3 regions of the Streptomyces sp. NPDC031554 genome follow, and region 3 is predicted to be linked to each of the others. Evidence: riboswitches for the same ligand, from Rfam matches in the RefSeq annotation. Region 3 holds a riboswitch; each other region holds the start of a gene.
What was found. A riboswitch is a leader RNA that binds a small molecule or an ion and turns the genes downstream of it on or off. The one in region 3 is predicted to bind cobalamin.
Positions count from the first base shown of each region.

Region 1: it holds a riboswitch for cobalamin, as region 3 does, so the genes downstream of both, ACZ5FU_RS29255 (energy-coupling factor ABC transporter permease) here and ACZ5FU_RS02300 (ribonucleoside-diphosphate reductase subunit alpha) in region 3, are expected to answer to the same signal.
Region 2: it holds a riboswitch for cobalamin, as region 3 does, so the genes downstream of both, ACZ5FU_RS23080 (cobalamin biosynthesis protein) here and ACZ5FU_RS02300 (ribonucleoside-diphosphate reductase subunit alpha) in region 3, are expected to answer to the same signal.

Region 1 covers NZ_JBVIKX010000013.1:184,758-194,228, reverse strand. The annotation lists gene ACZ5FU_RS29265 (MarR family winged helix-turn-helix transcriptional regulator) at 80-565, opposite strand; gene ACZ5FU_RS29260 (PP2C family protein-serine/threonine phosphatase) at 713-1,885, shown strand; cobalamin riboswitch at 2,057-2,241, shown strand; gene ACZ5FU_RS29255 (energy-coupling factor ABC transporter permease) at 2,272-2,973, shown strand; gene ACZ5FU_RS29250 (energy-coupling factor ABC transporter substrate-binding protein) at 2,970-3,473, shown strand; gene cbiQ (cobalt ECF transporter T component CbiQ) at 3,480-4,229, shown strand; gene ACZ5FU_RS29240 (energy-coupling factor ABC transporter ATP-binding protein) at 4,226-5,056, shown strand; gene ACZ5FU_RS29235 (hypothetical protein) at 5,197-5,325, opposite strand; gene ACZ5FU_RS29230 (ABC transporter ATP-binding protein) at 5,322-6,866, opposite strand; gene ACZ5FU_RS29225 (ABC transporter permease) at 6,863-7,684, opposite strand; gene ACZ5FU_RS29220 (ABC transporter permease) at 7,681-8,652, opposite strand; gene ACZ5FU_RS29215 (ABC transporter substrate-binding protein) at 8,649-9,471, opposite strand, start outside.
Region 2 covers NZ_JBVIKX010000009.1:52,555-62,025, reverse strand. The annotation lists gene ACZ5FU_RS23095 (putative cobaltochelatase) at 1-410, opposite strand, end outside; gene cobN (cobaltochelatase subunit CobN) at 407-4,063, opposite strand; gene ACZ5FU_RS23085 (cobyric acid synthase) at 4,060-5,658, opposite strand; gene ACZ5FU_RS23080 (cobalamin biosynthesis protein) at 5,655-6,623, opposite strand; cobalamin riboswitch at 6,725-6,864, opposite strand; gene ACZ5FU_RS23075 (hypothetical protein) at 7,016-7,237, opposite strand; gene ACZ5FU_RS23070 (inorganic phosphate transporter) at 7,272-8,510, opposite strand; gene ACZ5FU_RS23065 (class II aldolase/adducin family protein) at 8,732-9,424, shown strand.
Region 3 covers NZ_JBVIKX010000001.1:525,586-535,056, reverse strand. The annotation lists gene ACZ5FU_RS02300 (ribonucleoside-diphosphate reductase subunit alpha) at 1-2,194, opposite strand, end outside; cobalamin riboswitch at 2,318-2,453, opposite strand; gene mctP (monocarboxylate uptake permease MctP) at 2,618-4,252, opposite strand; gene ACZ5FU_RS02290 (DUF3311 domain-containing protein) at 4,249-4,515, opposite strand; gene ACZ5FU_RS02285 (GntR family transcriptional regulator) at 4,646-5,410, opposite strand; gene ACZ5FU_RS02280 (extracellular solute-binding protein) at 5,833-7,116, shown strand; gene ACZ5FU_RS02275 (carbohydrate ABC transporter permease) at 7,409-8,398, shown strand; gene ACZ5FU_RS02270 (carbohydrate ABC transporter permease) at 8,395-9,261, shown strand; gene ACZ5FU_RS02265 (glycoside hydrolase family 3 protein) at 9,270-9,471, shown strand, end outside.

The sequences.
Region 1 (9,471 bases), on a different contig from region 3:
GTGTTGTGTGCAGGTCCCGGGTGGGACCGTTCCCCGTGCACCGGTTCCGGGCGGCGCCGGAGCGGCCGCGGCCCGCCGGTCAGGCCGTACGGCTGCCGGAGTCCGGGACCCCTTCGTGCGCCCGGGCGGCCGCCGCGTCGCAGAACGCCTCGAGCCCCTCCAGCAGCGCGCCCCGCTTCCCCGCGGGCATCCCCGCCAGCACCGCGCGCAGTTCCCGCTCCCGGCGCTCCCGGAGGTCGGCCAGGAAGGTCCGCCCCCGTGCGCTGAGGCGCAGCCGCAGCTCACGCCGGTCGGAAGGGCTCACCACCCGCTCCACCAGCCCGGCGGCCTGGAGCCGGTCGCACAGGCGGCTCGTGGACGGCGGGGTGGAGGCCAGCGAGTCGGCGAGGGTGCGCAGGTTGATGCCCTCCTGGTGCTCCAGGACGAACAGCACGCGGAGCTGGGACGCGGACGCGGGCGCCGTGGAGGCCCGTCCCCACAGCACTTCCAGCAGCTCCGCGGCCGTCGCGGTCACCCGTGCGACCTGGTCGGGTTCCGGGCGGTGGCGGAAGGCAGTCACGGTCACACTCTCGCAGACACCGGGACGGCCGCCGGCGTACTGGCGGCTCCCCCGCCCCTCGGAACCCCTCGAACCCGCCGCGCCGCTCCGGCGCGCGGGACGCCTCCGGCCGGCGGACCGGCCACAGAGCGAAGGATCGGTGTTACTCCCGTCGTGGTACCCCCCGTCACGAACAGATTCGTCACCGCCGAACGCGCCCTGCGCACGGCGGCACCCCAGGAACTGGTCGAGGCCGTCCGCGGTGCGCTGGTCGAGCAGTACGCGGCGCTCCGCGTCGAGCTGCTCATGGCCGACTACGGCCTGACCGTGCTGCAGCCGGTGGCCGGCCCCCGGGACCGGGAGCCCCTGCCGGTGCACGCCGGCGCCGCGGGCCGCGCGTTCGGCGCGCAGGAGCCGTGCGTCGAGCCGGCCGGGAGCGGGCGGGTGCGGGCGCACCTGCCGGTCTCGGTGCGCGGCGACCGGCTCGGGGTGCTGTCGGTGACGCTGCCCGAGGACGGCGGGGCGCCGGACGTGCTGGGCGAGCTGGCGGAGGTCGCGCAGGTGCTCGGGCACGAGGTGGTCGTGGCCGAGCGGGCCACCGACCTGTACCTGCGGGCCCGGCGCAGGGAACGGCTCACCCTGGCCGCGGAGATGCAGTGGCAGCTCCTCCCGGCCCGCTCCGGCACCGGCCCCGGATACGCGCTCGGCGCCCAGGTGGAGCCCGCCTACGCCGTCCACGGCGACCACTTCGACTGGTCCGCGACGGACGACCGCCTCACCCTGTACGTCAACAACGGCACGGGGGAGGGCACGGAGGCGTCGCTGCTGACGAACCTGGCGGTCAGCGCGCTGCGCAACGCGCGGCGGGCCGGTCTGCCGATCGCCGATCAGGCGGCGCTGGCCGACCAGGCGGTGCACGCCCACCACCGGGGCCGCCGCCACCTGTCGGTGCTGATGCTGGAGGTCGAACTCGCCACGGGACGGGCCCAGGTGGTGGACGCCGGCTCGCCGCGGCTGCTGCGGCTGCGGGCGGGCACCGTCGAACGCGTGCACCTGGAAGCCCAGTTGCCGCTGGGCATGTTCGAGGAGACCGACTACGTGGCACAGCCGCTCCAGGTGGAGCCCGGTGACCGGCTGGTGTTCGTCAGCGACGGCGTCCACGCGGTCGCCCCGTCCGGCGGAAGGACGTACGGGGACACCGCCCTGGCCCGCGCGATCGCCGCCACCCGGCTGCTGCCGGCGGCCGAGGTCCCGTGCGCCGTGCTGCGTGAACTGACGGGGCGCCGCGGCGGGTCCGCGGCGCAGGACGACGCGCTCGTGGTGTGCCTGGACTGGCACGGCCGCTGACCCCGCGGGCCCCGGTCCCGCGCGGCCCCCGGCCGGCCGGTGTGGCGAAACCGACACGGCCGCCGACCGGGGTCCCCACAGCCCCGGCGAGGCCGGTGTGCGCCGGGACGACACCCCGCGTCCGCCGTCCGTGCGCCCCCGTTCCCGCTTGTCACCGCCCCTGTCCTCGCACTACTGTCACCACGCCTTGGTGAACGGGAAATCCGGTGTGATGCCGGTGCGGCCCTCGCCACTGTGATCGGGAAGTCCGGCTCCGGCCCTCACGGGCAGCCACTGGGTCCTCATGGACCCGGGAAGGCGGAGCACGGGCGGTGGTACCCGTCAGCCAGGAGACCGGCCAAGGCGCGTCAACCATCCACGAGGTGCTGGAGAGGGTCTGCTGAGCCATGCACATAGCCGAGGGTTTTCTGCCTCCGGCGCACGCGGTCGCCTGGAGCGTCGCGTCGGCGCCGTTCGTCGTCCACGGAGCCCGGTCGCTCACCCGTGAAGTCAGGGAACATCCCGAGAGCACCCTGCTGCTCGGCGCCTCCGGCGCCTTCACGTTCGTCCTGTCCGCTCTCAAACTCCCTTCGGTGACCGGGAGTTGTTCACATCCCACCGGTACCGGGCTGGGCGCCGTGCTGTTCCGGCCGCCGATCATGGCCGTGCTGGGCACGATCACCCTGCTCTTCCAGGCCCTGCTGCTCGCACACGGCGGCCTGACCACGCTCGGCGCCAACGTGTTCTCCATGGCGATCGTCGGGCCGTGGGCCGGATACGGCGTGTACCGCCTGCTGCGGCACCGCCGCGTGCCGCTGATGGTCGCGGTGTTCGCCGGCGCGTTCGTCGCCGACCTGTCCACCTACTGCGTGACCAGTGTGCAGCTGGCGCTGGCGTTCCCCGACCCGAGCAGCGGGTTCCTCGGCGCGCTCGGCAAGTTCGGGTCCATCTTCGCCGTCACGCAGATCCCGCTGGCGGTGAGCGAGGGGCTCCTGACCGTCCTGGTGATGCGGCTGCTCGTGCAGTCCAGCAAGGGCGAACTGGCCCGGCTGGGCGTGCTGCCGGCCGGGGACCGCACGTCGGACACGACCGGGGCGGTGACCCGGTGAAGCGGAACACGAGGATCAACCTCCTGCTGCTGCTCGCCGTGCTCGCGCTCGCGGTGCTGCCGCTGGCCCTGGGCCTCGGCGACCACAAGGAGCAGCCGTTCGCCGGGGCCGACGGCGAGGCGGAGACGGCGATCACCGAGCTGCGGCCGGACTACGAGCCGTGGTTCTCGCCCCTGTACGAGCCGCCGTCCGGGGAGATCGAGTCGGCGCTGTTCGCCCTCCAGGCGGCCCTGGGCGCGGGCGTCCTCGCCTACTACTTCGGGGTGCGCCGCGGCCGCCGCCAGGGCGAACTGCGGACGCTGGCAAGGCTGGAGCGGGAGCAGGACGGGGCCGACGTCCCGGACGGCACCGACGCCCGGAGCGGTGGCGACGCCCTGAGCGGCACCGAACCGCGGGACGGCGCCGACGCCCGGGCCGGTGCCGAAGCGCGCAGCGGGGCCGCGGGGCCCGACGGCGTGGGCGCGCCCGATCCGGGGAAGTCCTCGCGGGGACGGGTCTGACCGGGCGTGCTGCCGATCGACGCGGCGGCGCACAGCAGCCGCTGGCGCCACCGCCATCCCGTGGACAAGGCCGTGCTGGGGCTCGGCCTCACCCTGCTCGCGGTCTCCCTGCCGCCCTGGCCCGGCGCGGCCCTGGTCCTGCTGACGGCGCTCGCCCTGCTGCTGGGGCCGGCGGGGGTGCCGCCCCGCCGGCTGTGGCGCGCCTACCGGGTCCCGCTGGGCTTCTGCGCGTCGGGCGCGCTCACCCTGCTCGTGCAGGTGGGCGGGCCCGACGGGTTCGTGACGCCGGCCGACGGCGGCCCGGTGCGGGCCGGGGAGCTGATGCTGCGCACCTCGGCCGCCTCGCTCGGCGTGCTGCTGTTCGCGTTCACCACGCCCATGTCGGACCTGCTGCCCCGCCTGGTGAGGGCCGGCGTGCCCGCGCCGGTCGTCGACGTCGCCCTGGTGACGTACCGCATGAGTTTCCTGCTGCTGGACTCGATGCGCCGGATCCGGGAGGCGCAGGCGGCCCGGCTCGGGCACACCGGCCGGGCCGCCGAGTGGCGTTCGCTCGCCGGGCTCGGCGCCACCGCCTTCGTGCGGGCCTTCGACCGGGCGGCGCGGCTACAGGCCGGGCTCGCCGGACGCGGTTACGACGGCACCCTGCGGGTCCTGGTGCCCGAGGCCCGCGTCTCGGCGCGCTTCACGGCGGCCGCGGCCGCCCTCCTGGTGGCTCTGGCCGTCATCGCCCTCGTCCTGGAAAGGCCCCTGTCATGAGCGAGCTGGTCGCCCTGCGGGGTGTCTCCTTCGGGTACGAGGACGGCCCGGCCGTGCTCGAGGACCTCGACTTCACGGTGCGCGAGGGGCGCGCCCTCGCCCTGCTCGGCCGCAACGGCAGCGGGAAGACGACCCTGATGCGGCTGCTCAGCGGCGGACTGCGCCCGCGGACCGGCACGCTGACGGTCGAGGGACGGCCGGTCGGGTACGACCGCAAGGGGCTGACCCGGCTGCGGACGACCGTGCAGCTGGTGGTGCAGGACCCCGACGACCAGCTGTTCGCCGCGTCCGTCGCCCAGGACGTGTCGTTCGGGCCGCTGAACCTGGGGCTGCCCGACGCCGAGGCGCGGGCCCGGGTGGACGAGGCGCTCGCCGCGCTGGACATCACCGCCCTGGCCGACCGCCCCACCCACCTGCTGTCCTACGGGCAGCGCAAGCGGACCGCGATCGCGGGCGCCGTCGCGATGCGGCCGCGCGTGCTGATCCTCGACGAGCCGACCGCCGGGCTCGACCCGGACGGCCAGGAACGGCTGCTCGCCACCCTGGACGGGCTGCGCGCGTCCGGTACGACGGTGGTGATGGCCACCCACGACGTCGATCTCGCCCTGCGCTGGGCCGACGACGCGGCCCTGCTCACCCCGTCCGGCGCGCACACCGGTCCGGCGGCCACCGCGCTGGCCCGCACGGACCTGCTCCGTGCGGCGGGGCTGCGCCTGCCCTGGGGCGTCGCGGTCGCCCCGCTGCTCGCCGGACAGGGCCTGTTGTCCGACGGGGGGACCGGACCGCGCAGCCCGGAGGAACTGGCGGCGCTGCTGGCCGGGGGCTGAGCCCGCGCCGGTCCCGGCGCCCGGCCCGGCGGTGCCGGGCGCCGGGACCGGCGCGGGGCGCGGGCGGCGCGGGGCGCGGGCGGCGCGGGGCGCGGGCGGCGCGGGTGCGGGAAGCTGCACCGGCCGGCGCGCGAGGTGTCTCAGCCCTCGATGCCGGTGGCGCCGTGCGCCGCGCCGACCGGCTTGGACTCCGGCCCGGCGAGCGGTGCGCGGCCGCCCCGCCCCGGCGGCCGGTCCGCGGGGAGGGCCCGGCGGTGCGGCCCCGTCACGGACGTGTTCCCTCCCCCGGACGGGCCGCGGCCCGCGTCGGCGAGGCGGTGGGCGGATGCCGGGGAGCCGCCGGCACCCGCTGCGCCGGGCCCTGTTCGACCAGTTCACCGGCCTCCAGCACGGCGACGCGGTGGGCGAGGCGCGCGGTGTGCGGGTCGTGCGTGATGAGGACCAGGGCGAGGCCGTCGCCGTCGCGCACGAGGCCGTCCAGGAGGTCGAGGATGCCGCGCCGGGTCACCGGGTCGAGGCCGGAGGTGACCTCGTCGCAGACGAGGACCCGGGGCCGGGCGAGCAGGGCGCGGGCGAGGGCGGCCCGCTGGAGTTCGCCGCCGGAGAGGGCGCCGGGCGGGCGGTGGACGAGGTCCTCCGGCAGGCCCAGGCGGGCCAGCGTCGCCGTCGCCTCGCCGACGGCGGTGCGTTCGTCGGTGCCGCGCAGCCGGACCGCCGTGCGGGCGACCTGCGCGAGGACGGGCCGGAACTCGTCGAACGCGGCGCGGGCGTCCTGGAACACGTACTGCACGGCGGCGAGCTGGTCCCGGTCGCGGCGTCGCAGGCTGTGCGCGAGCCGCGTCCCGTCGAGCAGGATCTCTCCGGTGTGGTCGCGGTGCAGCCCGGCCAGGCAGCGGGCGAGCGTGGTCTTGCCGCTGCCCGACCGGCCGACGACGGCCAGGCACTCACCGGCGCCCAGCGCGAGCCGTGGGACGCGCAGCACCGTGGCGGTGCCGTGGACGGCGGTCAGGCCGCGGACCGTCAGGACGGGCCGGGCGGCCTCGACGGGGGTGTCCCGCGGCGGCCGCGCCCGGTTCCCGTCGAGGAGGCGGCGGGTCCACTCGTGCCGGGGCGCGCGCCACAGCCGTTCGGCCGGGCCGGACTCGACGACCCGGCCCGCCCGCATCACCAGGACCTCGCCGGCGAGGGCGCGCACCACGTCCAGGTCGTGACTGAGCAGCACCACCGCGATGCCCCGGGCCGTGACCGACGCCAACTGCGCGACGATCCGTTCCTTGGTCGACGCGTCCTGGCCGGTGGTGGGTTCGTCGGCGACGACGACGCGGGCGCCGAGCAGGAGGGCCTGGGCGAGCACGACCCGTTGCTGCTGGCCGCCGGAGAGCTGGTGCGGGTGACGCCGCACCAGCGTCCCGCCGTCCGGGAGCTGGGCGTCCTCCAGAGCGCCCAGCACCAGCTCGTGCGCTGCCGCGCGGCGTTCGGCGCGCGGCAGGTGGCGGACCCGGGAGCGGGCGATGTCGTGCAGGAGGGCGCCGACGCGACGGGCCGGGTTGAGGACGGCCGCGGGGTGCTGGGGGACGTACCCGACGGGTCCGTCGGTGGGGCGGAGCACCTCGCCGGTGACGCGGGCGCCGGGCGGGTACTCCCCCAGCAGCGCGAGGCCGGTCGTGGTCTTGCCGCTGCCGGAGGCGCCGACCAGCGCGGTCACCCGGCCGGGCGGCACCCGCAGGTTCACGCCGTCGACGAGGGTCCGTCCGTCGATCTCGACGCGCAGACCGCGGATCTCCGCCGCGGCGGGGGTGTCGTGGCTCACGGGCGTCGTCCCTTTCGTCGCGGGGTCTTCTCCAGGGCGGCGTCGAAGAGCAGGTTGGTGCCCGTCGTCAGCGCCACGATCAGCAGGGCGGGCACCACGACCGCCCAGGGCTGCACGAACAGCCCGGTGCGGTTGCGGTCGACCATCACCGCCCAGTCGGCGGCGTCCGGGGCGACGCCCACACCGAGGAAGGCGGCCGTGGACACCAGGTACAGCACACCGGTCAGCCGGATCCCGGCGTCGGCGACGAGGGTGCGCAGGGTGGCCCGGCCGACGTAGCCGACGGCGACGCGCCACCGGGTCTCGCCCTGCATGCGCAGCGCCTCGACCGCCGGCCGGGCGGCGGCCCCGGCCGCCGCCGCCCGCACGATCCGGGCGGCGTCGGGCACGTTCACCAGCGCGACGAGCAGCGCGAGCCCGGCCGCGCCCGGCGGGAACACGGACGCCACGAGCAGGATCAGCAGCAGGGACGGCACGGCGAGCAGCACGTCCAGCGGCCGCATCAGCAGTTCCTCCAGGCGCCGCGCGTGGGTGAGCGCGGCGGTCAGGCCGACGGGCAGGGCGACCAGGTAGGCCAGGACGGTCGCGGCGAGCGCGCTGAGGACGACCGTACGGCCGCCGTGCAGGACCTGCCGCCACACGTCGCGGCCGACGAAGTCGGTGCCGAGCGGGTGGCCGTCGCCCAGGGCGAAGGACACGGAGCGGGGGCCCGGTTCGCCGGCGAGGGCGGGGCCCAGGAGGGCGAGGCCGAGCGGGACGGCGACGACGGCGCCCCCCACGATGAAGCGGGTGAAGCGGGCGAAGCGGGTGCGGGTCACGCCGCCGCCTCCCCGCGGGGCGTCAGCAGGTGGGCCACCAGGTCCGCGCCCAGGTTGATCAGGACGGTCAGCACGCCGAAGACCACGGCCAGGCCCTGGACCACCGGTACGTCCCGTTCGGCGACGGCGTCGAGCAGGACCGTGCCGAGGCCGGGGACGACGAACAGCGCCTCGACGACGACGACCCCGCACAGCAGCCAGTCGGCGGTACGGGCCAGTTGCTGCACGGCCGGGGCGAGGGCGTTGGGCAGCGCGTGGCCGTAGCGGACCCGGACGCCGGGGACGCCGCAGCGGCGGGCGTGGGCGGCGTAGGGCGAGGCGAGGGCGTCGACCATGCCGGCGCGGACCAGGCGGGACAGGGAGCAGACCGGCCGGGCGAGCAGGACGAGCACCGGCAGGACCAGGGCGGCCGGGTGGGCGAGCAGGTCGGTGCCGTAGCCGACGGCGGTCGGCGGCAGCCAGGCCAGTTTCAGCGCGACGACCGTCACCAGCAGGATCCCGAGGGCGAACTCGGGGACCGCGTAGACGGCGAGCGTGACGGAGCTGACCAGGCGGTCCGCGAACCGGCCCTCGTACCGGGCCGCGAGCACGCCCAGGCCGAGGCCGAGCGGGACGAGCAGGGCCAGGGTGAGGCCGGCCAGCAGCAGGGTCGGACCGAAGCCGTCGGCGAGGTAGCCGGACACCGGGCGGCCGGAGGTCAGGGAGGTGCCGAGGTCGCCGTGCGGCAGGCCGGCCGCCCAGTCCGCGAGACGCGCGTACGCCGGCCGGTCGAGGTCCATGGCCTCGCGGATCACGGCGACGCGCGCGGGGTCGGGCTGGTCTCCGGCCAGGGCCACGGCCGCGTCGCCCGGCAGTGCCTCGGTGAGCGCGAAGACCAGCAGCACGACGGCCGCCGTCTGCGCGACGCCGAGGAGCAGCCGCCGGGCGACGAACGCGCGCGGGCCGCTCGCCCTCGGGTGCCCCGTCACGTCAGCCAGACCTTGTCGAAGCGTGCCCAGTCGAGCGTGTTGGCGGGTGCCGCGGTCTCGACGCCCCGCACCTTGCGGGCGGTCGCGATGATCCAGTCGGCGAACCCCCAGACGAGGAAGCCGCCCTCGGCGTACAGGCGGCGCTGCATGCGCTCGTAGACGGCGGCCCGTTCGTTCTTGTCGCGAGTGGACTGCGCCTGCTGGTACAGGGCGTCGAAGTCCTGGTGCCGCCACTTGGTGGCATTGGTGGTGGAGCCGGTGAGCAGGCGCTGCGAGATGTGGGTCTCGATGGGCATGGCGCCGGAGCGGTAGCAGCACAGGGTGCCCTTGTCGAGGATGTCGCTCCAGTAGGAGTCCTTGCTGCCCGTCCGTACGTCGACGGTGACTCCGGCCCGGGCCGCCTGGTCGCGGAAGATGCCGGCGGCCTCGGTGAATCCGGCGGCCACGGCCGAGGTGTCCAGGGTGACCCTCAGTCCGTCGGCGCCCGCCCGCTTCAGCAGGGCGCGGGCCCGGTCGAGGTCCTGGGTGCGCTGCGGGAGGCCGTCGGCGTAGTACTCGTAGCCCTTGCCGAACAGGTCGTTGCCGACGACGCCCGCGCCGGACAGGGCGCCGTCGACGAGTTCCTGGCGGTCGGCGATGAGGAAGAACGCCTCGCGCACCCGCTTGTCGTCGAAGGGGGCGCGGTCGGTCTTCATGCAGAAGGCCTGCATCGCGCTGCCCCGCAGCCGCACGATGTCGATCCGTCCCCCGCCCTCGTGGGCGCGGGCGGTGGTGGGGCTGAGTTCGTGGGCGTACTCGACCTGGCCGCCGAGCAGGGCG
Region 2 (9,471 bases), on a different contig from region 3:
TCGACGTACAGGATGCCCCGGTTCGACGCGGCGAGCAGACCTGGCTCGAAGGCCTTCACGCCTTCTGTCAGCGCCCGCTCGATGTCGAGCGCGCCCACCAGCCGGTCCTCGGAGGCGCCGACCGGCAACTCGACCATCCGCGCCGGGCGTTCGGCCCCGGGCCCCGGCTCGTGCGGCCCGTCCGGGCACGCGGGGTCCGGCGCCGCGGGATCGCAGGAGAACCGGCATCCCGGGACCACGGCGACCGCCGGCAGCAGCACCGAGAGGGCCCGCACGGCGGTGCTCTTCGCGGTCCCTTTCTCGCCGCGCACCAGCACCCCGCCGACGGCCGGGCTCACGGCGTTGAGGAGCAGCGCCAGCCGCAGGTCGTCCTGTCCGACGACGGCGGTGAACGGGAACGGGGTACTCACTGGTCGTCACCCTCCAGGTCGCCTTCCAGCTCCAGGTAGGTCGCCCGGAGCCGTTCGATCGTGTCCGCGTCCGGCTCCGCCCACAGCCCGCGGTCCGCCGCCTCCAGCAGCCGCTCGGTGATGCCGCGCAGCGCCCACGGGTTGGACTTCCTCATGAAGTCCCGGTTCTCCGGGTCGAAGACGTACTCGGCGCTGAGCTTCTCGTACATCCAGTCGTCGACCACGCCCGCCGTGGCGTCGTAGCCGAAGAGGTAGTCCACGGTCGCCGCCATCTCGAAGGCGCCCTTGTAGCCGTGCCGTCGCATCGCGGCCATCCAGCGCGGGTTGACCACCCGGGCGCGGAACACCCGGTGGGTCTCCTCGCCCAGCGTCCGGGTCCTCACCTGGTCGGGAGTGGCCGAGTCGCCGACGTACGCCTCGGGGGAGGCGCCCGTCAGATGGCGCACCATGGCGACCATGCCGCCGTGGTACTGGAAGTAGTCGTCCGCATCCGCGATGTCATGTTCGCGCGTGTCCACGTTCTTCGCCGCGACCGCGATCCGCCGGAACGCCGTCTCCATGTCGCCGCGCGCCGCCCGCCCGTCGAGCCCGCGCCCGTAGGCGTAGCCGCCCCACACCGCGTACACCTCGGCGAGGTCCGCGTCCGAGCGCCAGTTGCGGGCGTCGATCAGCGGCAGCAGTCCGGCGCCGTACGCGCCCGGCTTGGAGCCGAAGACGCGGGCCGTCGCCCGGCGCCGGTCGCCGTGCTCGGCGGTGTCCTCGTCGGCGTGCGCCTTCACGTAGTTCACGTCGGCCGGCTCGTCCAGCTCGGCCACCGCCCGCACCGCGTCGTCGATCAGGCCGACGACGTGCGGGAACGCGTCGCGGAAGAACCCGGAGATGCGGACCGTGACGTCGATGCGGGGCCGGCCCAGTTCCGCCGCCGGCACGATCTCGAAGCCGGTCACCCGGCGCGAGGCGTCGTCCCACACCGGGCGGCAGCCCAGCAGCGCGAGGATCTCGGCGATGTCGTCGCCCTGGGTGCGCATGGCCGAGGTGCCCCACACCGTCAGGCCGACCGACTTCGGGTACGCGCCGGTGTCCGTCAGGTACCGCTGCACGAGGGAGTCGGCGAGGGACTGGCCGACCTCCCAACTCAGGCGGGACGGGATGGCCTTGGGGTCGACCGAGTAGAAGTTGCGGCCGGTCGGCAGCACGTTGACCAGCCCGCGCGTCGGCGAGCCGGACGGGCCGGCGGGGACGTAACCCCCGTTCAGCGCGTGCAGGATGTGCCCGATCTCGTCGGTGGTCCGCTCCAGCCGGGGCACGACCTCCGTGCAGGCGAACTCCACCACCGCGACGGCGTCGGCGAGTTCGGTGCCCAGCACCTCCCGGACGAGCGCCCGGCTCTCACCGGCCGCCCACCCCCGCGCCTCCATGCCCTCCGCGATCCGCCGGCACAGCTGCTCCAGCAGGTCGATCGCGTCGGCGGCGCTGCGCGACGGCCCCGGCACCAGCTCCGTCAGCTCCACCGGCACCTTGACCGGCGCCCCCGGCTCGGCGAGCAGCTCCTTCTCGGCCAGCCCGAAGTGCTCGGCCAGGCAGGCCCGCAGGCCCGGCAGCGCGTTCGCCCGCCCGCCCCACACCTGCGAGGCCCGCAGCACGGCCAGCACCAGGTTCACGCGCGGCTCGCCCACCGGCCCGCCGCCCAGGACGTGCAGGCCGTCGCGGATCTGCACGTCCTTGATCTCGCACAGGTAGCCGTCGATGTGCATGACGAACTCGTCGAACGCCTCGTCGTCCGGCTGGTCGTCGACGTGCAGGTCGTGGTGGAGCTCGGCGGCCTTCACCAGCGTCCAGATCTGCGCCCGCACGGCCGGCGCCTTGGCCGGGTCCAGGTCGGAGACGAGCGCGTACTCGTCGAGGAGCTGCTCCAGCTTGGCCAGGTCGCCGTAGGTGTCGGCGCGCGCCATCGGCGGCACCAGGTGGTCGACGACGGTGGCGTGCCCGCGCCGCTTGGCCTGCGTGCCCTCGCCGGGGTCGTTGACGATGAACGGGTAGATCAGCGGGAGTTCACCGAGCACGGCGTCGGGGGCGCAGCCCCCGCTCAGGCCCAGCCCCTTGCCCGGCAGCCACTCCATCGTGCCGTGCTTGCCCATGTGGACGATCGCGTCGGCGCCGAAACCGTTCTCCAGCCAGCGGTAGGCGGCCATGTAGTGGTGCGACGGCGGCATGTCGGGGTCGTGGTAGATCGCGATCGGGTTCTCGCCGAAGCCGCGCGGCGGCTGGATCATCACGACGACGTTCCCGAACCGCAGGGACGCCAGCACGATGTCGTCGCCGTCGACGTACAGGCCGCCCGGCGGCTCGCCCCACGCGTCCAGCATGCCCTGCCTGAGGTCCGCGTCGAGCCGGTCGAACCAGGCCCGGTAGTCGGCCAGCGGCACCCGGGCGGGCGCGGCGGCGAGCTGCTCCTCGGTCAGCCACTCGACGTCGTGGCCGCCGGCCTCGATCAGCCGGTGGATCAGCTCGTCGCCGTTGTCGGGGTACTCGGTGAGGGAGTAGCCGGCCGCCTTCAGCGCGTCCAGCACCCGGACGGCGGAGGCGGGTGTGTCGAGGCCGACCGCGTTGCCGACCCGCGAGTGCTTGGTGGGGTAGGCGGTGAAGACGAGCGCGAGCTTCTTGTCGGCGTTCGCCTTGTGCTTCAGCCGGGCGTGCCGTACGGCGATCCCGGCGACGCGCGCGGCCCGCTCGGGGTCGGCGACGTACACCGGGACGTCGTCGGGGCCCTGCTCCTTGAAGGAGAAGGGGACGGTGATCAGCCGTCCGTCGAACTCGGGGATCGCGACCTGCATCGCCGCGTCCATCGGGGACAGGGCGGCGTCGGAGGCGTCCCAGGCGGCCCTCGACGAGGTCAGGCACAGCCCCTGCAGGACGGGCACGTCGAGGTCGGCGAGCGCCCCGATGTCCCAGGCCTCCTCGTCGCCGCCGGCCGACGCCTGCGAGGCGTGGGTGCCGCCCGCGGCCAGCACGGTGGCGACCAGGGTGTCCGCCGTGCCGAGGATCTCGTACAGGCCGGGGTCGGCGTCGCGCAGCGAACCGCAGTACACCGGGAGGGCGTTGGCGCCCGTCGCCTCGATCGCGTCGCACAGCGTGTCCACGAAGGCGGTGTTGCCGCTCAGCTCGTGCGCCCGGTAGAAGAGCACGCCGACGGTCGGCCGGCCCTCCCGGAGCTCCCGGTCCCCGTGGACGCCGTGCGCGGGCATCGGCCGCGGCTCCTCGAAGCCCTCGCCCGTCAGCAGGACGGTGTCCGAGAGGAACCGGGCCAGCTCGGTGAGGTTGGCGGGGCCGCCCTCGACGAGGTACCGGAGCGCCTCCGCCACCACGCCGGCCGGCACGGACGACTCGGCCATCAGCTCCGCGTCCGGCACGGCCTCCCCGCCCAGCAGGACGGTGGGGACGCCGGACGCCTTCAGCGCGGCGAGCCCGTCCTCCCAGGCCCGCTTCCCGCCGAGCAGCCGTACGACGGCGACGTCCGCGCCCTCGATCAGGCCCGGCAGGTCCTGTGCGACGTCCACGCGGGTCGGGTTGCCGATCCGGTACGAGGCGCCGTCGGCGGCCCGGGCCGCCAGCAGGTCGGTGTCGGCGGTGGACAACAACAACACTGTGCTCATGCGGGCGCTCCCGGTGGGATGAAGGGCAGTCCTTGCGGCGCGCCCGACTCGATGAGCCGCCACAGCGCGTCCGTGTCCGCGTGCTGTTCGATCAGGTCGCCGAGCCGGTCGAGCTGCTCCTCGCGCAGCGCGGCGAAGGAGGTGTCGGCGGCCGGCACGAAGCGGCGGCCCGCGGCGGCCGCCACCTCCCGCAGGAACGCCCGGCGGAATCCGTCCGACTCCAGGGAGCCGTGCCAGTGGGTGCCCCAGGTCTGGCCGACCCGGCAGCCGTCCAGGCTGTGCCCCTCGTCATCGCGGAGGAACGCCTCGCCCCCGGTGACGTCGGCGACCCCGTGATGGATCTCGTACCCCTCGACCCGTTCGCCGAGGGCCTCGCCGGCCGGCCGGGTGAGGGTCTTCTCGCGGGCGAACCGCACCCGGACGGGGAGGACGCCGAGCCCCGCGACCTCGCCGGCGCGCGACTCGACCTCGTCCTCGATGCGCTCGCCGAGGATCTGGAAGCCGCCGCAGACGCCCAGCACGGGCCGCCGCTCGGCGACCCTGCGCAGGATCGCGTCCGCCAGCCCGCGCTCCCGCAGCCACTCCAGCGCGCGCACCGTCCCGCGGGTCCCGGGGATCACCACGAGGTCGGCGTCGGCCAGTTCCTCCGGCCGGTCCACGAACCGCACGACGACGCCCGGCTCGGCGGCCAGCGCGTCCACGTCGGTGAAGTTGGACATCAGCGGGACCGCGCAGACGGCGACCCGCAGCACGTCCTCGCCGACGGGCGGGGCGGTGTTCGACTCCCGGACGGTACCGCGCAGCGACACCCGCAGTCCGTCCTCCTCGTCGATGCCGAGGCCGTGCCGGAAGGGCAGGACGCCGTAGGTGTGCCGCCCGGTGAGCCCGTGGAGCATGTCGAGCCCCGGTTCCAGCAGGCTCACGTCCCCCCGGAACTTGTTGACCAGGAACCCCGCGACCAGTGCCTGGTCCTCGGGGGAGAGCAGCGCGACGGTGCCGAAGAAGGAGGCGAAGACCCCGCCGCGGTCGATGTCGCCGACGACGAGCACGGGGAGCCGCGCGTTGCGGGCGATCCCCATGTTCACGATGTCGGTCCGCCGCAGGTTGATCTCGGCGGGACTGCCCGCCCCCTCACAGATCACCGCGTCATACGTGCCCCGCAACTCGGCGAGACAGTCGAGGACGGTCCCGAGGAGTTCCTCCCGCCGTCCGCCGCGCAGCCCGCCCCTGGAGGACGATCCGCCGGGCTCCCCGGGCCTCCCGGGCTCCCCGGTCTCCCCGAAGAAGCCGCGCGCGCTCATCTCGCCGACCGGCTTGCCGAGCAGCACGACCTGGCTGCTCCGCTCGCCGCCCGGCTTGAGCAGCACCGGGTTCATCAGCGCCGTCGGCTCGATGCGGCAGGCCTGCGCCTGCATGGCCTGCGCGCGCCCGATCTCGGCGCCCTCGCGGGTCACGAACGAGTTGAGGGACATGTTCTGCGCCTTGAAGGGCGCCACCCGGACGCCCTGCCGCACCAGCCACCGGCAGATCCCGGCCGTGACGACGCTCTTGCCGGCGTCCGAGGTGGTGCCGGCGACGAGGAGACCCCCGCTCATGACGTACGCCCCTTCACTCCCGCCGCGAGGATCCTCGCGGCGACGACGCGCGCGGCGACGGTGGCGCCGAGCGCGAGCAGGCCGACGCGGCGGGAGAGCCGCGCGGCACGTTCGATGTCGCGGGCCTCGACGGGCCGCCCCCGCCCGCCGTTCAGCACGGGCCGGTGCTCGACGCGTCCGCCGTACGACAGCGTCCCGCCCAGCCGCACCCCGAGGGCGCCGGCGAACGAGGCCTCCACGGGACCGGCGTTGGGGCTGGGATGCCTGCGCGCGTCGGCCCGCCAGGCCCGCACCGCCCCGCGCGGATCGTCACCGGCGACGGCGGCCAGGACGGCGGTCAGCCGTGCCCCCGGCCAGCCGGCGACGTCGTCGAGCCGGGCCGACGCCCATCCGAAGCGCAGGTGGCGCGGCGAGCGGTGGCCGACCATGGCGTCCAGGGTGTTGACGGCCCGGAACCCGAGCAGCCCCGGCACGCCGCCGACGGCCCCCCACACCAGGGCGCCCACGACCGCGTCGGAGGTGTTCTCGGCGACGGACTCGACGACCGCGCGGGCGATCCCGTCGGCGTCCAGGGACTGCGGGTCCCGCCCGCACAGGTGCGGCAGCCGTGCCCGCGCGGCCTCGACGTCCCCCGCCTCCAGGGCCCGCCCGACGGTCCGGGCCTCCCGTACCAGCGAGGTCCCGCCGACGACGGCCCACGCGGCGGCTGCGGTCAGCGTGACGGAGGCGGCGGGGGAGCGGCGTGCGGCACGGGCGGCGAGGGCCCCGAGGGCCACGGCGCCGCCGGCGCACACGGCGGTGTGCAGGGCGCCCCACCCGCGGTGGTCCCGCCACAGCACCCGCTCCACGCCGGCCGCGGCCCGCCCGAACACGGCGACCGGATGCCCCCGGCGCGGATCGCCGAGGAGCAGGTCCCCCAGGAGGCCGGCGGCGGCACCGTACGCGTAGTGGCGATCGGTACCCATCGGCTCAGCCGGCCGACGGGCCGGGCAGTGACCTGGTGCTGTACCTCGAACGGCAGCCGAGCATGGCGGTATGTCCTCACTCAGGGTGTCCACGCCCTGGTTCGACGAGACCGGCGACGAGAGTTCCTGGCTCCCGGGGGGGTCTACCCCGGTGACAGTGGCGGGACCGCGCCGGATTCACACCGGCTTCCTCCTGCGTCGCCGTACATGGCCCCGGAAGTCCACCACGGGCCCGGAACGGCCGTCAACTCGCTGTTGACCTGCGACGGGACAGTGTGCAGAACCCCACAGGCCGCCGGCCCCCGCACATCGCCGGTCACGGCCGCCACGCGCGCGTGGGGCGCGGGACGGTGGTCCGTCCCGCGCCCCACGCGCGTGTGTGTGCCGTCCGGTCAGACGATGATCAGCGAGATCCCGTAGGCCACCGCCCCGGCGCAGGCTGCGAAGCACGCGTACGCGCCGGTGACGGCCAGGGTGGCGGAGCCGCCCCGGGCCACGGCCCGCTCGCGGTGGGAGAGGCCCATGATGCCGAGGGTGAACAGGGCCACGAGGGCCACGGTGACGACGAGACTGACGCCGAAGACGGAGCCGAGAGCCGCCCAGTCGATCTTCATGCTGCTTCTTCCTTCGTACCGGTGGGGGCCGGACTCAGACGGTGGTGACGGTGGGGGCGGCCGGCGGGGCCGGCTCCGCCGGGGCGGGGATGGTGGCCGTGAGGTCCTCGGTGACCGTGCCCGCCGGGGGCGGGGTCACGGCGGCGATCGCGGTGGTGACCACGCCGGCCGGCTCGTCGTCGACGACGTTCGTGTGGTCGACGACCTCGCGCCGCGAGATCTTCCAGATCGCCGCGCTGGAGGCGATGAGGAACACCGCGACGAGCGCCGTGCCCCAGCTGCCGAAGCCGGTCACGTACTCGGCGAGGGCGCCGACCAGGGCCGCGGCCGGCAGCGTCAGGCCCCAGGCGACGAACATCCGGGTGGCGGTCGACCAGCGCACGACGCCGCCCTTGCGGCCCAGGCCCGCGCCCATGACCGAGCCGGAGACCGAGTGCGTGGTGGAGAGCGAGAAGCCCAGGTGGGAGGAGGCCAGGATGACGGTGGCCGCGCTGGTCTGGGCGGCGAAGCCCTGCTGCGGCTGGAGGTCGGTCAGGCCCTTGCCCATGGTGCGGATGATGCGCCAGCCGCCGAGGTAGGTGCCGAGCGCGATCGCCAGGCCCGCGGACAGGATGACCCACAGCGGCGGGTCGGAGTCGGGGGCGACGGCGCCGCCGGCGACCAGGGCGAGGGTGATGATGCCCATCGTCTTCTGCGCGTCGTTGGTGCCGTGGGCGAGCGAGACCAGGCCGGCGGAGGCGATCTGGCCGGTTCGGTAGCCCTTGGCGGCGGCCTTGCCGTCGGCCTTCCTGCCCAGCGAGTACGACAGCCGGGTCGCGAGCATCGCCGCGACGCCCGCGACGATCGGCGCCGCGACCGCCGGGATCAGGACCTTGGTGACGAGCACGTCGCCGTGGACCGCGCCGGCGCCGGCCGAGGCGATGGTGGCGCCGATCAGACCGCCCATCAGGGCGTGCGAGGAACTGGACGGGAGTCCGACCAGCCAGGTCAGCAGGTTCCAGAGGATCGCGCCGACCAGGGCGGCGAAGATGACCTCGGGGCGGATGCCGGTCTCGTCGACGAGACCCTTGGAGATCGTGTTGGCGACCTCCACGGAGAGAAAGGCGCCTACAAGGTTCAGGACGGCGGACATGGCCACCGCCACCTTGGGCTTGAGCGCACCGGTCGAGATGGTGGTGGCCATCGCGTTGGCGGTGTCGTGGAAACCGTTCGTGAAATCGAACGCGAGTGCGGTTACTACCACAATCGCGAGGATCAGCGAGAAGCTTTCCATTTACCCAGGCAATCGTTCGAAGTCATTGGCTGGATGAACGTAGGTAACCCGGGTGAACGGAAGGTGAACTGGGACGGGCATCGTGGTGTCCACAATCGGCGATGTCGATTCCGCTTCGTCGCGACGCCCCGGACGCCGCACGGGTCCGGGTCCCCGCCCCCCGTTCCCGACGGCCCCGCGGGGCCGTCGAGGAGACGTTCGTCACCTGGCAGGATCGCGGCATGGCAGAGCAGCGAAGCGACACCGGCGACGGCCTCCACGACCTCCGCGGTGAGGAGGTCGCGCACGCCTGGGAACAGCTCGTGGCGACGGCCCGCCGCACCGTCGCAGACGGGCTCGTCGTCGGCACCTCGGGCAACGTCTCGGTCCGCGTCGGGGACCTCGTCCTGGTCACCCCCTCGGGCGTCCCCTACGACCGTCTCACCCCGGACGACGTCACCGGCGTCGACCTCGACGGCCGGCAGGTCCTCGGCACCCTCACCCCGACCAGCGAACTGCCCATGCACCTCGCCGTCCACCGCACCACCGACGCCCGCGCCGTCGTCCACACCCACGCCGTGCACGCCACCGCCGTCTCGACCCTCGTGAGCGAGCTCCCCTCCGTCCACTACATGACGGCCGCCCTCGGCGGCCCCGTCCGCGTCGCCCCCTACGCGACCTACGGCACCGAGGAACTCGCCCGCAACCTCCTCCACGCCCTCACCGGCCGCACCGCCTGCCTCCTCCAGAACCACGGCACCCTCACCCACGGCACCACCCTCGACCAGGCCTACGACCGCACGGCCCAGCTGGAGTGGATGTGCCGGCTGTGGCTGACCGCCTCGTCCGTCCCGGGCCGCACCCCGAACCTGCTGACCGACGAGCAGCTGGGGGAGGTGGCGGAACGCCTGCGGGGCTACGGACAGAAGCGCTGAGGCGGCACACCGGGCCCGCGGCCGCGGCACGGGCGCCCTCGGCCGCC
Region 3 (9,471 bases):
ACATCGAGGAGAGCTTGCCGATGGTCGGCGTCTCCAGGAACAGGTTCAGGGACTGGGCCTGGTCCAGGTACGGGGTGCGGGCGGCGGCCATGTCGATCAGGCCGCGCTGCGGGATCTCCCACGCCGTGCGGTACAGCGCCCGTACGTCCTCGGGGATCCAGGTGAAGGACTGCACCGAGCCGTTCGCCTCGCGCAGGGCCTCGCGGGTGCGGGCGTCCCAGACGCCCAGCTCCTTGAGGTCGCGCACCAGGTAGGAGTTGACCTGGAGGAACTCGCCGGACAGCGTCTCGCGCTTGAACAGGTTGGAGACCTGCGGCTCGATGCACTCGTACACGCCGGCGATGGAGGCGATGGTGGCGGTCGGCGCGATGGCCAGGAGCAGCGAGTTGCGCATGCCGGTCGCCGCGACGCGCTCGCGCAGCGCCGCCCAGCGCTGCGGCCAGGCGAACTCGACACCGTAGTGGTCCGGGTGCAGTACGCCCCGGGCGGTGCGGGTCTTCTCCCAGGCGGGCAGCGGGCCGTTGCGCTCGGCGAGGTCGGCGGAGGCCTCGTACGCGGCGAGCATGATCCGCTCGGCGATCCGGGTGGACAGCGCCCTGGCCTCGGGCGAGTCGAAGGGCAGCCGCAGCTTGAAGAAGACGTCCTGGAGGCCCATCGCGCCCAGCCCGACGGGGCGCCAGCGGGCGTTGGAGCGGCTCGCCTGCCCGGTGGGGTAGAAGTTGATGTCGACGACCCGGTCGAGGAAGGTGACGGCGGTGCGGACGGTCTCGTCCAGCCGCTCCCAGTCGATGACGTCGGGGGCGCCGGGGGCCGTGTCGACGAACGCCCCGAGGTTCACCGAACCCAGGTTGCAGACCGCCGTCTCGCCGTCGTCGGTGACCTCCAGGATCTCCGTGCACAGGTTCGAGGAGTGGATCACGTGACCCGGTTCCGCGGTCTGGTTGGCGGTGCGGTTGGCCGCGTCCTTGAAGGTCATCCAGCCGTTGCCGGTCTGCGCCAGGGTGCGCATCATGCGCCCGTACAGGTCGCGGGCGGGGAGGGTCCTCCTCGCGAGGCCCGCGGCCTCGGCCGCGCGGTAGGCCGCGTCGAACTCGTCGCCCCACAGGTCGACCAGCTCGGGCACGTCGGCCGGGGAGAACAGGGACCACTGCCCGTCGGCGTCGACCCGCCGCATGAACTCGTCCGGCACCCAGTGCGCCAGGTTGAGGTTGTGCGTACGGCGCGCGTCCTCACCGGTGTTGTCGCGCAGTTCCAGGAACTCCTCGATGTCGGCGTGCCAGGTCTCCAGGTAGACCGCGGCCGCGCCCTTGCGCCGGCCGCCCTGGTTCACGGCGGCGACCGAGGCGTCCAGGGTCTTCAGGAACGGCACGATGCCGTTGGAGTGCCCGTTGGTGCCGCGGATGAGCGACCCGCGCGAGCGGATGCGGCTGTACGACAGCCCGATGCCGCCGGCGTGCTTCGAGAGGCGGGCGACCTGGTGGTAGCGGTCGTAGAGGGAGTCCAGCTCGTCCAGGGGGGAGTCGAGGAGGTAGCAGGACGACATCTGCGGGTGCCGGGTGCCGGAGTTGAACAGGGTGGGGGAGGAGGGCAGGTAGTCCAGCCGGCTCATCAGCCCGTGGAGCGCGGCGACCTCGTCGACGCTCCTCGCCGTGTCGTCCTCGGCCAGGCCGCACGCCACCCGCAGCAGGAAGTGCTGGGGCGTCTCGACGACCTTGCGGGTCAGCGGGTGGCGCAGCAGGTAGCGGCTGTGCAGGGTGCGCAGGCCGAAGTAGCCGAAGCGGTCGTCGGCGTCGGTGTCGACCAGCGCGTCGAGCCGGGCGGCGTGCAGCCGCACGAACGCGGCGGTGCGGTCGGCGATCAGGCCCTCGCGGTGGCCGACGGCGACGGACCCGGTGAAGGAGGTGACGCCCTGCGAGGCGGCCTCGGCGCGGATGCCGATCGTCAGCAGCCGGGCGGCCAGCCGGGAGTAGGCGGGGTCCTCGGAGATCAGGCCGGCGGCCGCCTCCGTGGCCAGCTCGCGCAGCTCCGCCTCGTCCGCCCGCGCGGACCGGCCCCGCAGGGCGGCGGCGGCGACCCGGCCGGGGTCGGTGTCGGGGAGGTCGGCGGTCAGTTCGGTCAGGGTCCGCAGCAGCGCGGCTCCGGGACCGTCGGTCTCCGGGGCCGCTGAAGCCGGTTCGGCTGGCGCGATGGTCACGTGGGGCTCTCCCTCGCTCGGCGGGGCCTTGCGCAGAGCAGGGGGCAGCACACGAGCGCGGGGGCGCGTCGCGTCCACCGGCCCATTCCGCGAGGCCCGGACGTCAGGGCACCCGAGCCGGACGGACCGGGTGCGCTGCCGGCAGGTGCTCGGACTGACCGTGCGGGCGCGCATGGAGGGGCGCGCACACGAGTACACCGTTGCGGGACAGTTCCGGATTCGCACCGGATTCCCCTGCGGCGACAGCGAGCATGAGCATACATCTTGTGCCGGGTCGCCGCGCGACCCCCAGATGTTGTGTCGGACCGGCTTCGCAGCGTCAACTCCGTGAGGACGTGGGCCCGTCCCGGCGGCACGGGCGCCTACGCCGACGGGCCGCCGGGGACATGCCCCGGCGGCCCGCTGCGGGATCTCGAAGACGCCTCAGTGCCCCGCGGCCGTCCCCGCGGTCGCCGGCGGCAGTTCCACCTGGACGCCCGGGTCGCCGGCGTCCGCCGTGTAGTCCGACGGGGACGTCTCGTCGACGCCCTCCGGGGCCTTCAGCGCCTTCAGGACGAAGGTCAGCGCCACCGCCACCACCACGTTCAGCACGAACGCCGTCAGGCCGATGTAGCCGATCTCCCCGATGCCGGGGATCTCCTTCGACGAGCCGCCGAAGTGCGCCTGCGTCGGGGAGGCGACGCCGTACGCCGCGACCGTGCCGTAGACCATGCCGACGGCCCAGCCGCCCAGCAGGGCCCAGCGGTGGAACCAGCGGGTGAACAGGCCGCCCACCAGGGCCGGGAAGGTCTGCAGGATCCAGATGCCGCCCAGCAGCTGGAAGTTGATGGCGACCGTCTTGTCCATGGTGAGGACGAAGACCAGCGCGCCCACCTTCACCAGCAGCGAGACCAGCTTGGAGACGCGGGTCTCCTCCTTGGGCGTGGCGTCCGGCTTGATGAAGTCCTTGTAGATGTTGCGGGTGAACAGGTTCGCGGCCGCGATCGACATGATGGCGGCCGGTACCAGCGCGCCGATGCCGATCGCCGCGAAGGCCACGCCCGCGAACCAGGCCGGGAACATGTCCTCGAAGAGCTGCGGGATCGCCAGCTGGCCGTTGGTGACCTTCACCCCGGCGGCGATCGCCATGAAGCCCAGCAGGGCGAGCAGGCCGAGCATGAGGGAGTACAGCGGCAGGATCGTGGTGTTGCGGCGGATCACGTCACGGCTGCGCGAGGACAGCGTCGCGGTGATCGAGTGCGGGTACATGAACAGCGCCAGCGCGGACCCCAGCGCCAGCGTGGCGTACGTCCACTGGCCCGCCTCGGCCGGGGCGAGCGCCCCGCGCGGCTTGCCGGTCGCCGGGTTGGTCTGCGCGAAGGCGTCGCCCGCCTTGGCGAAGACGTCGTCGAACCCGCCGAGCTTGATGGGGATGTAGATGATCGCCACCGCGATGACGAGGTAGATCAGCGCGTCCTTCACGAACGCGATCAGCGCGGGCGCCCGCAGACCCGACGAGTAGGTGTACGCCGCCAGCACGCCGAAGGCGATCAGCAGCGGCAGGTCCTTGACGAACCAGTTGGTGTTCTCGCCGCCGCCGACGCCCATCACGTCCAGCACGGCCTGGATGCCGACGAGCTGGAGCGCGATGTACGGCATGGTGGCCAGGATGCCGGTGACGGCCACGGCCAGGGACAGCCCCTTGGAGCCGAACCGGCCGCGCACGAAGTCCGAGGTCGTCACGTACCCGTGCCGGTGCGACACCGACCACAGGCGTGGCAGGAACGTGAAGATCAGCGGGTAGACGAGGATCGTGTACGGCACCGCGAAGAAGCCCGCCGCGCCGGCCGCGTAGATGGCCGCCGGGACCGCCACGAACGTGTAGGCGGTGTACAGGTCGCCGCCGAGCAGGAACCAGGTGACCCAGGTGCCGAACGACCGGCCGCCCAGGCCCCATTCGTCGAGGCTGTGCTCGTCGGCGGCCTTGCGCCAGCGCGCGGCCAGGAAGCCCATGACCGTGACGGCCAGGAAGAAGAAGATGAAGACGGCGAGTGCGACGCCGTTCACGCCGTCCTTCACTTCGCCGCACCCCCGCCCCGGTTGCCGCGGCCGCGCTGGTCGAGCTGCCACAGCTTGTAGGCGGTCACCGTGAGCGCGGTGGAGAGCAGCACCCACAGCATCTGGTACCAGTAGAAGAAGGGAATGCCGATGAACGTGGGGTCGGTCTTCGCGTACGAACCGACCCACAGCATCGCCACGAAGGGCGCGAACAGGCACAGGCCGATGACGACGCGCAACGGCGTCACCACCGGCCTCGCGGTCACTTCTGGGGCTTCTGGCATCGGGCGGCTCCGTCTCCTGGCAGATCACGTGCAACGCGCACGAAATGTAGGTGACGGATAAAGGGAAGCGGAAGACCCTGTCCGGATATCACTCCCGTCCCTCCACACGACCGCCCGACGCGGCCGCTCCTCAGTCCACCGGCCGCTTGAGCCGCGCGACGAACTTGTACCGGTCCCCCCGGTACACCGACCGCACCCACTCCACCGGCCGGCCCTCCTTGTCCACGGAGTGGCGGGACAGCATCAGCATCGGCAGGCCGACGTCCGTGCCGAGCAGGCCCGCCTCGCGCGGGGTGGCCAGGGAGGTCTCGATGGTCTCCTCGGCCTCGGCCAGGTGGACGTCGTAGACCTCGGCGAGCGCGGTGTAGAGGGACGTGTACTTCACCAGTGACCTGCGCAGGGCCGGGAAGCGCTTGGCCGACAGGTGGGTGGTCTCGATGGCCATCGGCTCGCCGTTGGCCATGCGCAGCCGCTCGATGCGCAGCACGCGGCCGCCCGCGGTGATGTCGAGCAGCCCGGCGAGGCGGTCGTCGGCGGTGATGTAGCCGATCTCCAGCAGCTGCGAGGTGGGTTCGAGGCCCTGGGCGCGCATGTCCTCGGTGTACGAGGTGAGTTGGAGCGCCTGGGAGACCTTCGGCTTGGCGACGAAGGTGCCCTTGCCCTGGATGCGCTCCAGCCGGCCCTCGACGACCAGTTCCTGGAGCGCCTGGCGCACGGTGGTGCGCGAGGTGTCGAACTCGGCCGCCAGCGTGCGCTCGGGCGGCACCGGGGTGCCGGGCGACTGCGTCTCGGTCATGTCGAGGAGGTGCTTCTTCAGGCGGTAGTACTTGGGCACGCGCGCGGTACGGACGGTCGCCCCACCCTCGTTCTCCGCACTGCTGACGTCGGTGCTCATGGCCTGCCTTCCCGGCTCCGGGTGCCGAACGGGCCGACGCTGACGTCGGCCGCGGCTCACATCGTGGCACGGGTGCGCGGGCGGGGTGTCCGGTGCGGTGACCCCGCACGCTCCGTGATCCCCTCTGTATACCTCCGGGACCCTCGTTGGTCTAGTCCAGCACGCTTTCGGGCCCGGGTGGTTCGTTCCGCCGGAGGGGCCCGATCGGCCGCCCCGGAATTGAAAAGTTCCTGCATATCGCGGTCCCGTAACGGACGACTCGACCCCGCTCGGACACCCTTGACAGCCCTATTGGTCTGAGCCAAGCTCCCGGTACTGGTCTACACCATTGGTCCAGGTCCTGGCCCCACGGACGGTACGCGTTGACGCTCGACCGCGGCGGGGAGGCAGGGGGGTTTGTGGCATCCCTGAGGAGGGTTGGCGTGAAGCGCAAGCTGATAGCCGCGATCGGTATCGCGGGCATGATGGTCTCCATCGCGGCGTGCGGGGACGACAAGGACAGCGGGGGCTCGGACAAGGGCGCCGACGCCAAGGAGCTGACGGTCTGGCTGACCGTCGACGCGCAGAACAACTGGCCCGACCTGGTGAAGGCCGCGGACGCGGCGGTGCAGAAGAAGCACCCCGGCGTCAAGATCACCCACGAGTACTACGGCTGGCCCGACAAGAACACCAAGCTCGACGCGGTGCTCGCCACCGACAAGGCCCCCGACGTGGTCGAGATGGGCAACACCGAGATGCTCGGCTACATGGTCAAGGGTGCCTTCGCCCCCCTGGACGCCTCCGCGTTCGACAACTCCTCCGCCTGGCTGGACGGCCTCAAGGCCTCGGTGACCTACGAGGACAAGACCTACGGCGTGCCCTACTACGCGGGCGGCCGCGTCGGCAACTGGCGCAAGGACCTCTTCGCCGCCGCCGGCGTCAAGACGGCCCCGAAGACCTACGCCGAGCTGACCGCCGCCCTGGACAAGGTCCAGAAGAAGGAGGGCGACAAGTTCAGCGCCTGGTACCAGCCCACCCGCGACTGGTACGCGGCCATGTCCTTCGTCTACGACGCCGGCGGCTCCATCGCGAAGGAGGAGGGCGGCCAGTGGAAGGGCAGCCTCTCCTCGCCCGAGTCCCTCAAGGGCCTCACCGAGTTCAAGAACGTCGTCGACACGTACATGCACGGCGACAAGACCAAGGACGAGTCCGACCGGCACATCGTCTACGGCCAGGGCAAGTCCGGCATGATCTTCGGTGCCGCCTGGGAGGGCGGGAGCGCCGAGGCCCCCGAGAACGACAAGAGCGGCAAGCTCAAGGGCAACCTCGAGAACTTCGTGATGCCCGGCCCGTCCGGCAAGAACCTCCCCGTCTTCCTGGGCGGTTCCGACCTCGCCGTCCCGGTCAAGTCGGACGCGCAGGAACTCGCCGCCGAGTGGATCAACGCGTTCACCGGTCCCGCCGGCCAGAAGGGCCTGATGGCCAAGGGCAACCTGCCCAACAACAAGACCGACCTCGCGACCCTGAAGAACGACCCCAAGACGGTCGTGCCGGCCACCGCGGCCGAGTCCAACTGGTTCGTCCCGATGGCGCCCGGCTGGGGCCAGGTCGAGAAGGCCCAGGTCCTGCAGACCATGCTGCAGAGCATCGGCACCGGCAAGAAGACCGTCGAGCAGGCCGCGAAGGAGGCGGACGCCGCGATCGACAAGGTCATCAACACCAAGTGACGACGGGCGGGGCTCCGCCGCGGCGGAGCCCCGCCGTCCGTACGACCCGCGGGGCGTCCACCCCGCACACCCGACGGGGCCCGGCCCCGCGGCGTCCCCGCCGTCCGGCCCACGGGACCCGCCCCGCCTTCGACCCCGCGGGGCCCCGCCGCCGTCCGGCCCGCGGGACCCCGCCTCCCGTCCGGCCCGCGGGGCCCCGGCCGCCGTATGCCTGCGGGGGCTCGCCGCCGTGCACCCACCACCCACGGGGCCCGGCCTCCGTACGACCTGAGGGACCGCTGAGGAGCGCGCGATGAGTGCCGCAGACACGACCACCCCCACCAAGGTGCCGCCGCCGCGGCCGGCACCCCCGCCGCCGTCCGCACCACGACGTCCCCGCGCCCGGGGCGCCTCCGTCTCCGGCGGCACCCCCTGGCTGCTGCTCGCCCCCTGCCTGCTGATCCTCCTGCTGGTGATGGGCTATCCGCTCGTCCGTCTGGTCACCCTCTCCTTCCAGAAGTTCGGGCAGTCCCAGCTGTGGGGCTTCCAGCCGGCCGAGTCGGCGGGGTTCGACAACTTCACCGAGGTGCTGGGCGACGGCGAGTTCTGGGCGGTCGTCGTGCGCACGGTCGTCTTCGCGGCCGGCTGCGTCGTCTTCACGATGGTCGCCGGCATGCTGATCGCGCTGCTGCTCCAGCGGGTCTCCGGCTGGGTGAAGACGCTCGTCAACATCGCGCTGGTGGCCAGCTGGGGCATGCCGATCATCGTGGCCACCACGGTCTTCAAATGGCTGTTCGACGCCGACTACGGCATCCTCAACGCGGTCCTGAGCAGGCTGCCCGGCGTCGACCTGATCGGCCACAACTGGTTCGCGAGCGGGCCGCAGGGCCTGGCCGTGATCATGCTGCTGGTGATCTGGGGAGCCGTCCCGTTCGTCGTGATCACCCTCAGCGCCGGTCTCACCCAGGTCCCCAGGGAACTGGAGGAGGCCGCCCGCCTCGACGGCGCCGGTGCCTGGGGCGTCTTCCGGTACGTCACCCTGCCCGTCCTCAAGCCGATCGTCGTGATGCTCACGACCCTGTCGGTCATCTGGGACATGGGCGTCTTCCCGCAGGTCTTCGTGATGCGCAACGGCCATCCCGAGGCCGAGTTCCAGCTGCTGACGACGTACTCCTACGACCGCGCCTTCGTCGTCAACGACTACGGCCAGGGCTCGGCGATCGCCCTGATCACCGTGCTCCTGCTGCTCGGTGTGGTCGCCGTGTACATGCGCCAGATGCTGAAGATCGGAGAGGTCGAATGAGCGCCATCGCCACCGCGAAGAGCGGCTCCGGCGGCGGCCCGGGCCGCCGGAGGTCCAAGCTCGGCTGGAACCTCGTCGGCCTCCTGGTCTTCGCCGTCGTCGGCTTCCCCGTCTACTGGATGCTCAACACCGCCTTCAAACCGGCGAAGGACGCCATCGACCCGGATCCGAGCCTGCTGCCCACCTCGCTGACCTTCTCCAACTTCGGCCGGGCGATGGACATCGCCGACTTCTGGGGCCCGGTCGCCCGCAGCCTCGTCGTCTCGCTCGCGGTCGTCGCGATCGGCGTCGTCGTCGGCATGCTGGCCGCCCTCGCCATCTCCCGGTTCGCCTTCCGCGGCCGCAAGATCGTCATCGTCGGCATCCTCGCGGTCCAGATGGTCCCGCTGGTCGCCATGATCATCCCGGTCTTCCTGCTCCTGAACGACCTGGGGCAGTACGACCGGCTGACCGGCCTGATCATCACCTACCTGACCTTCGTCCTGCCCTTCACCGTGTGGACCCTGCGCGGCTTCATCGTCAACATCCCCAAGGAGCTGGAGGAGGCCGCGATGGTCGACGGCTGCTCCCGCACCGGCGCCTTCGTCCGCGTCGTCTTCCCGCTGCTGGCGCCCGGCATGGTCGCCACCTCGGTCTACGGCTTCATCCAGGCGTGGAACGAGTACCTCTACGCCCTGATGCTGCTCAGCCAGAAGAACCAGACCGCGACCGTCTGGCTCGGCAACTTCACCACCAAGCACGGCACCGAGTACGCCCCGATGATGGCCGGCGCCACCATGATGGCCGTCCCGATCGTCGTGCTGTTCCTCCTCGTCCAGCGCAAGATGGCCGCGGGTCTCACCGCGGGCGCCGTGAAGGGATAACGCCCCCGATGACGACACTCGCCAGCGCCCCCGACACTCTGACGCGCGACGCCCTGACGGTCCTCCAGCCCGGCTTCGCCGGCACCAGCGCCCCCGACTGGCTGCTGCGCCGGCTCGGCGAGGGCCTGGCCGCGGTCGGTCTGTTCGGCCGCAACATCGCCTCCCCCGAACAGCTCGCCGCGCTGACCTCGCAGTTGCGCGCCGAACGCG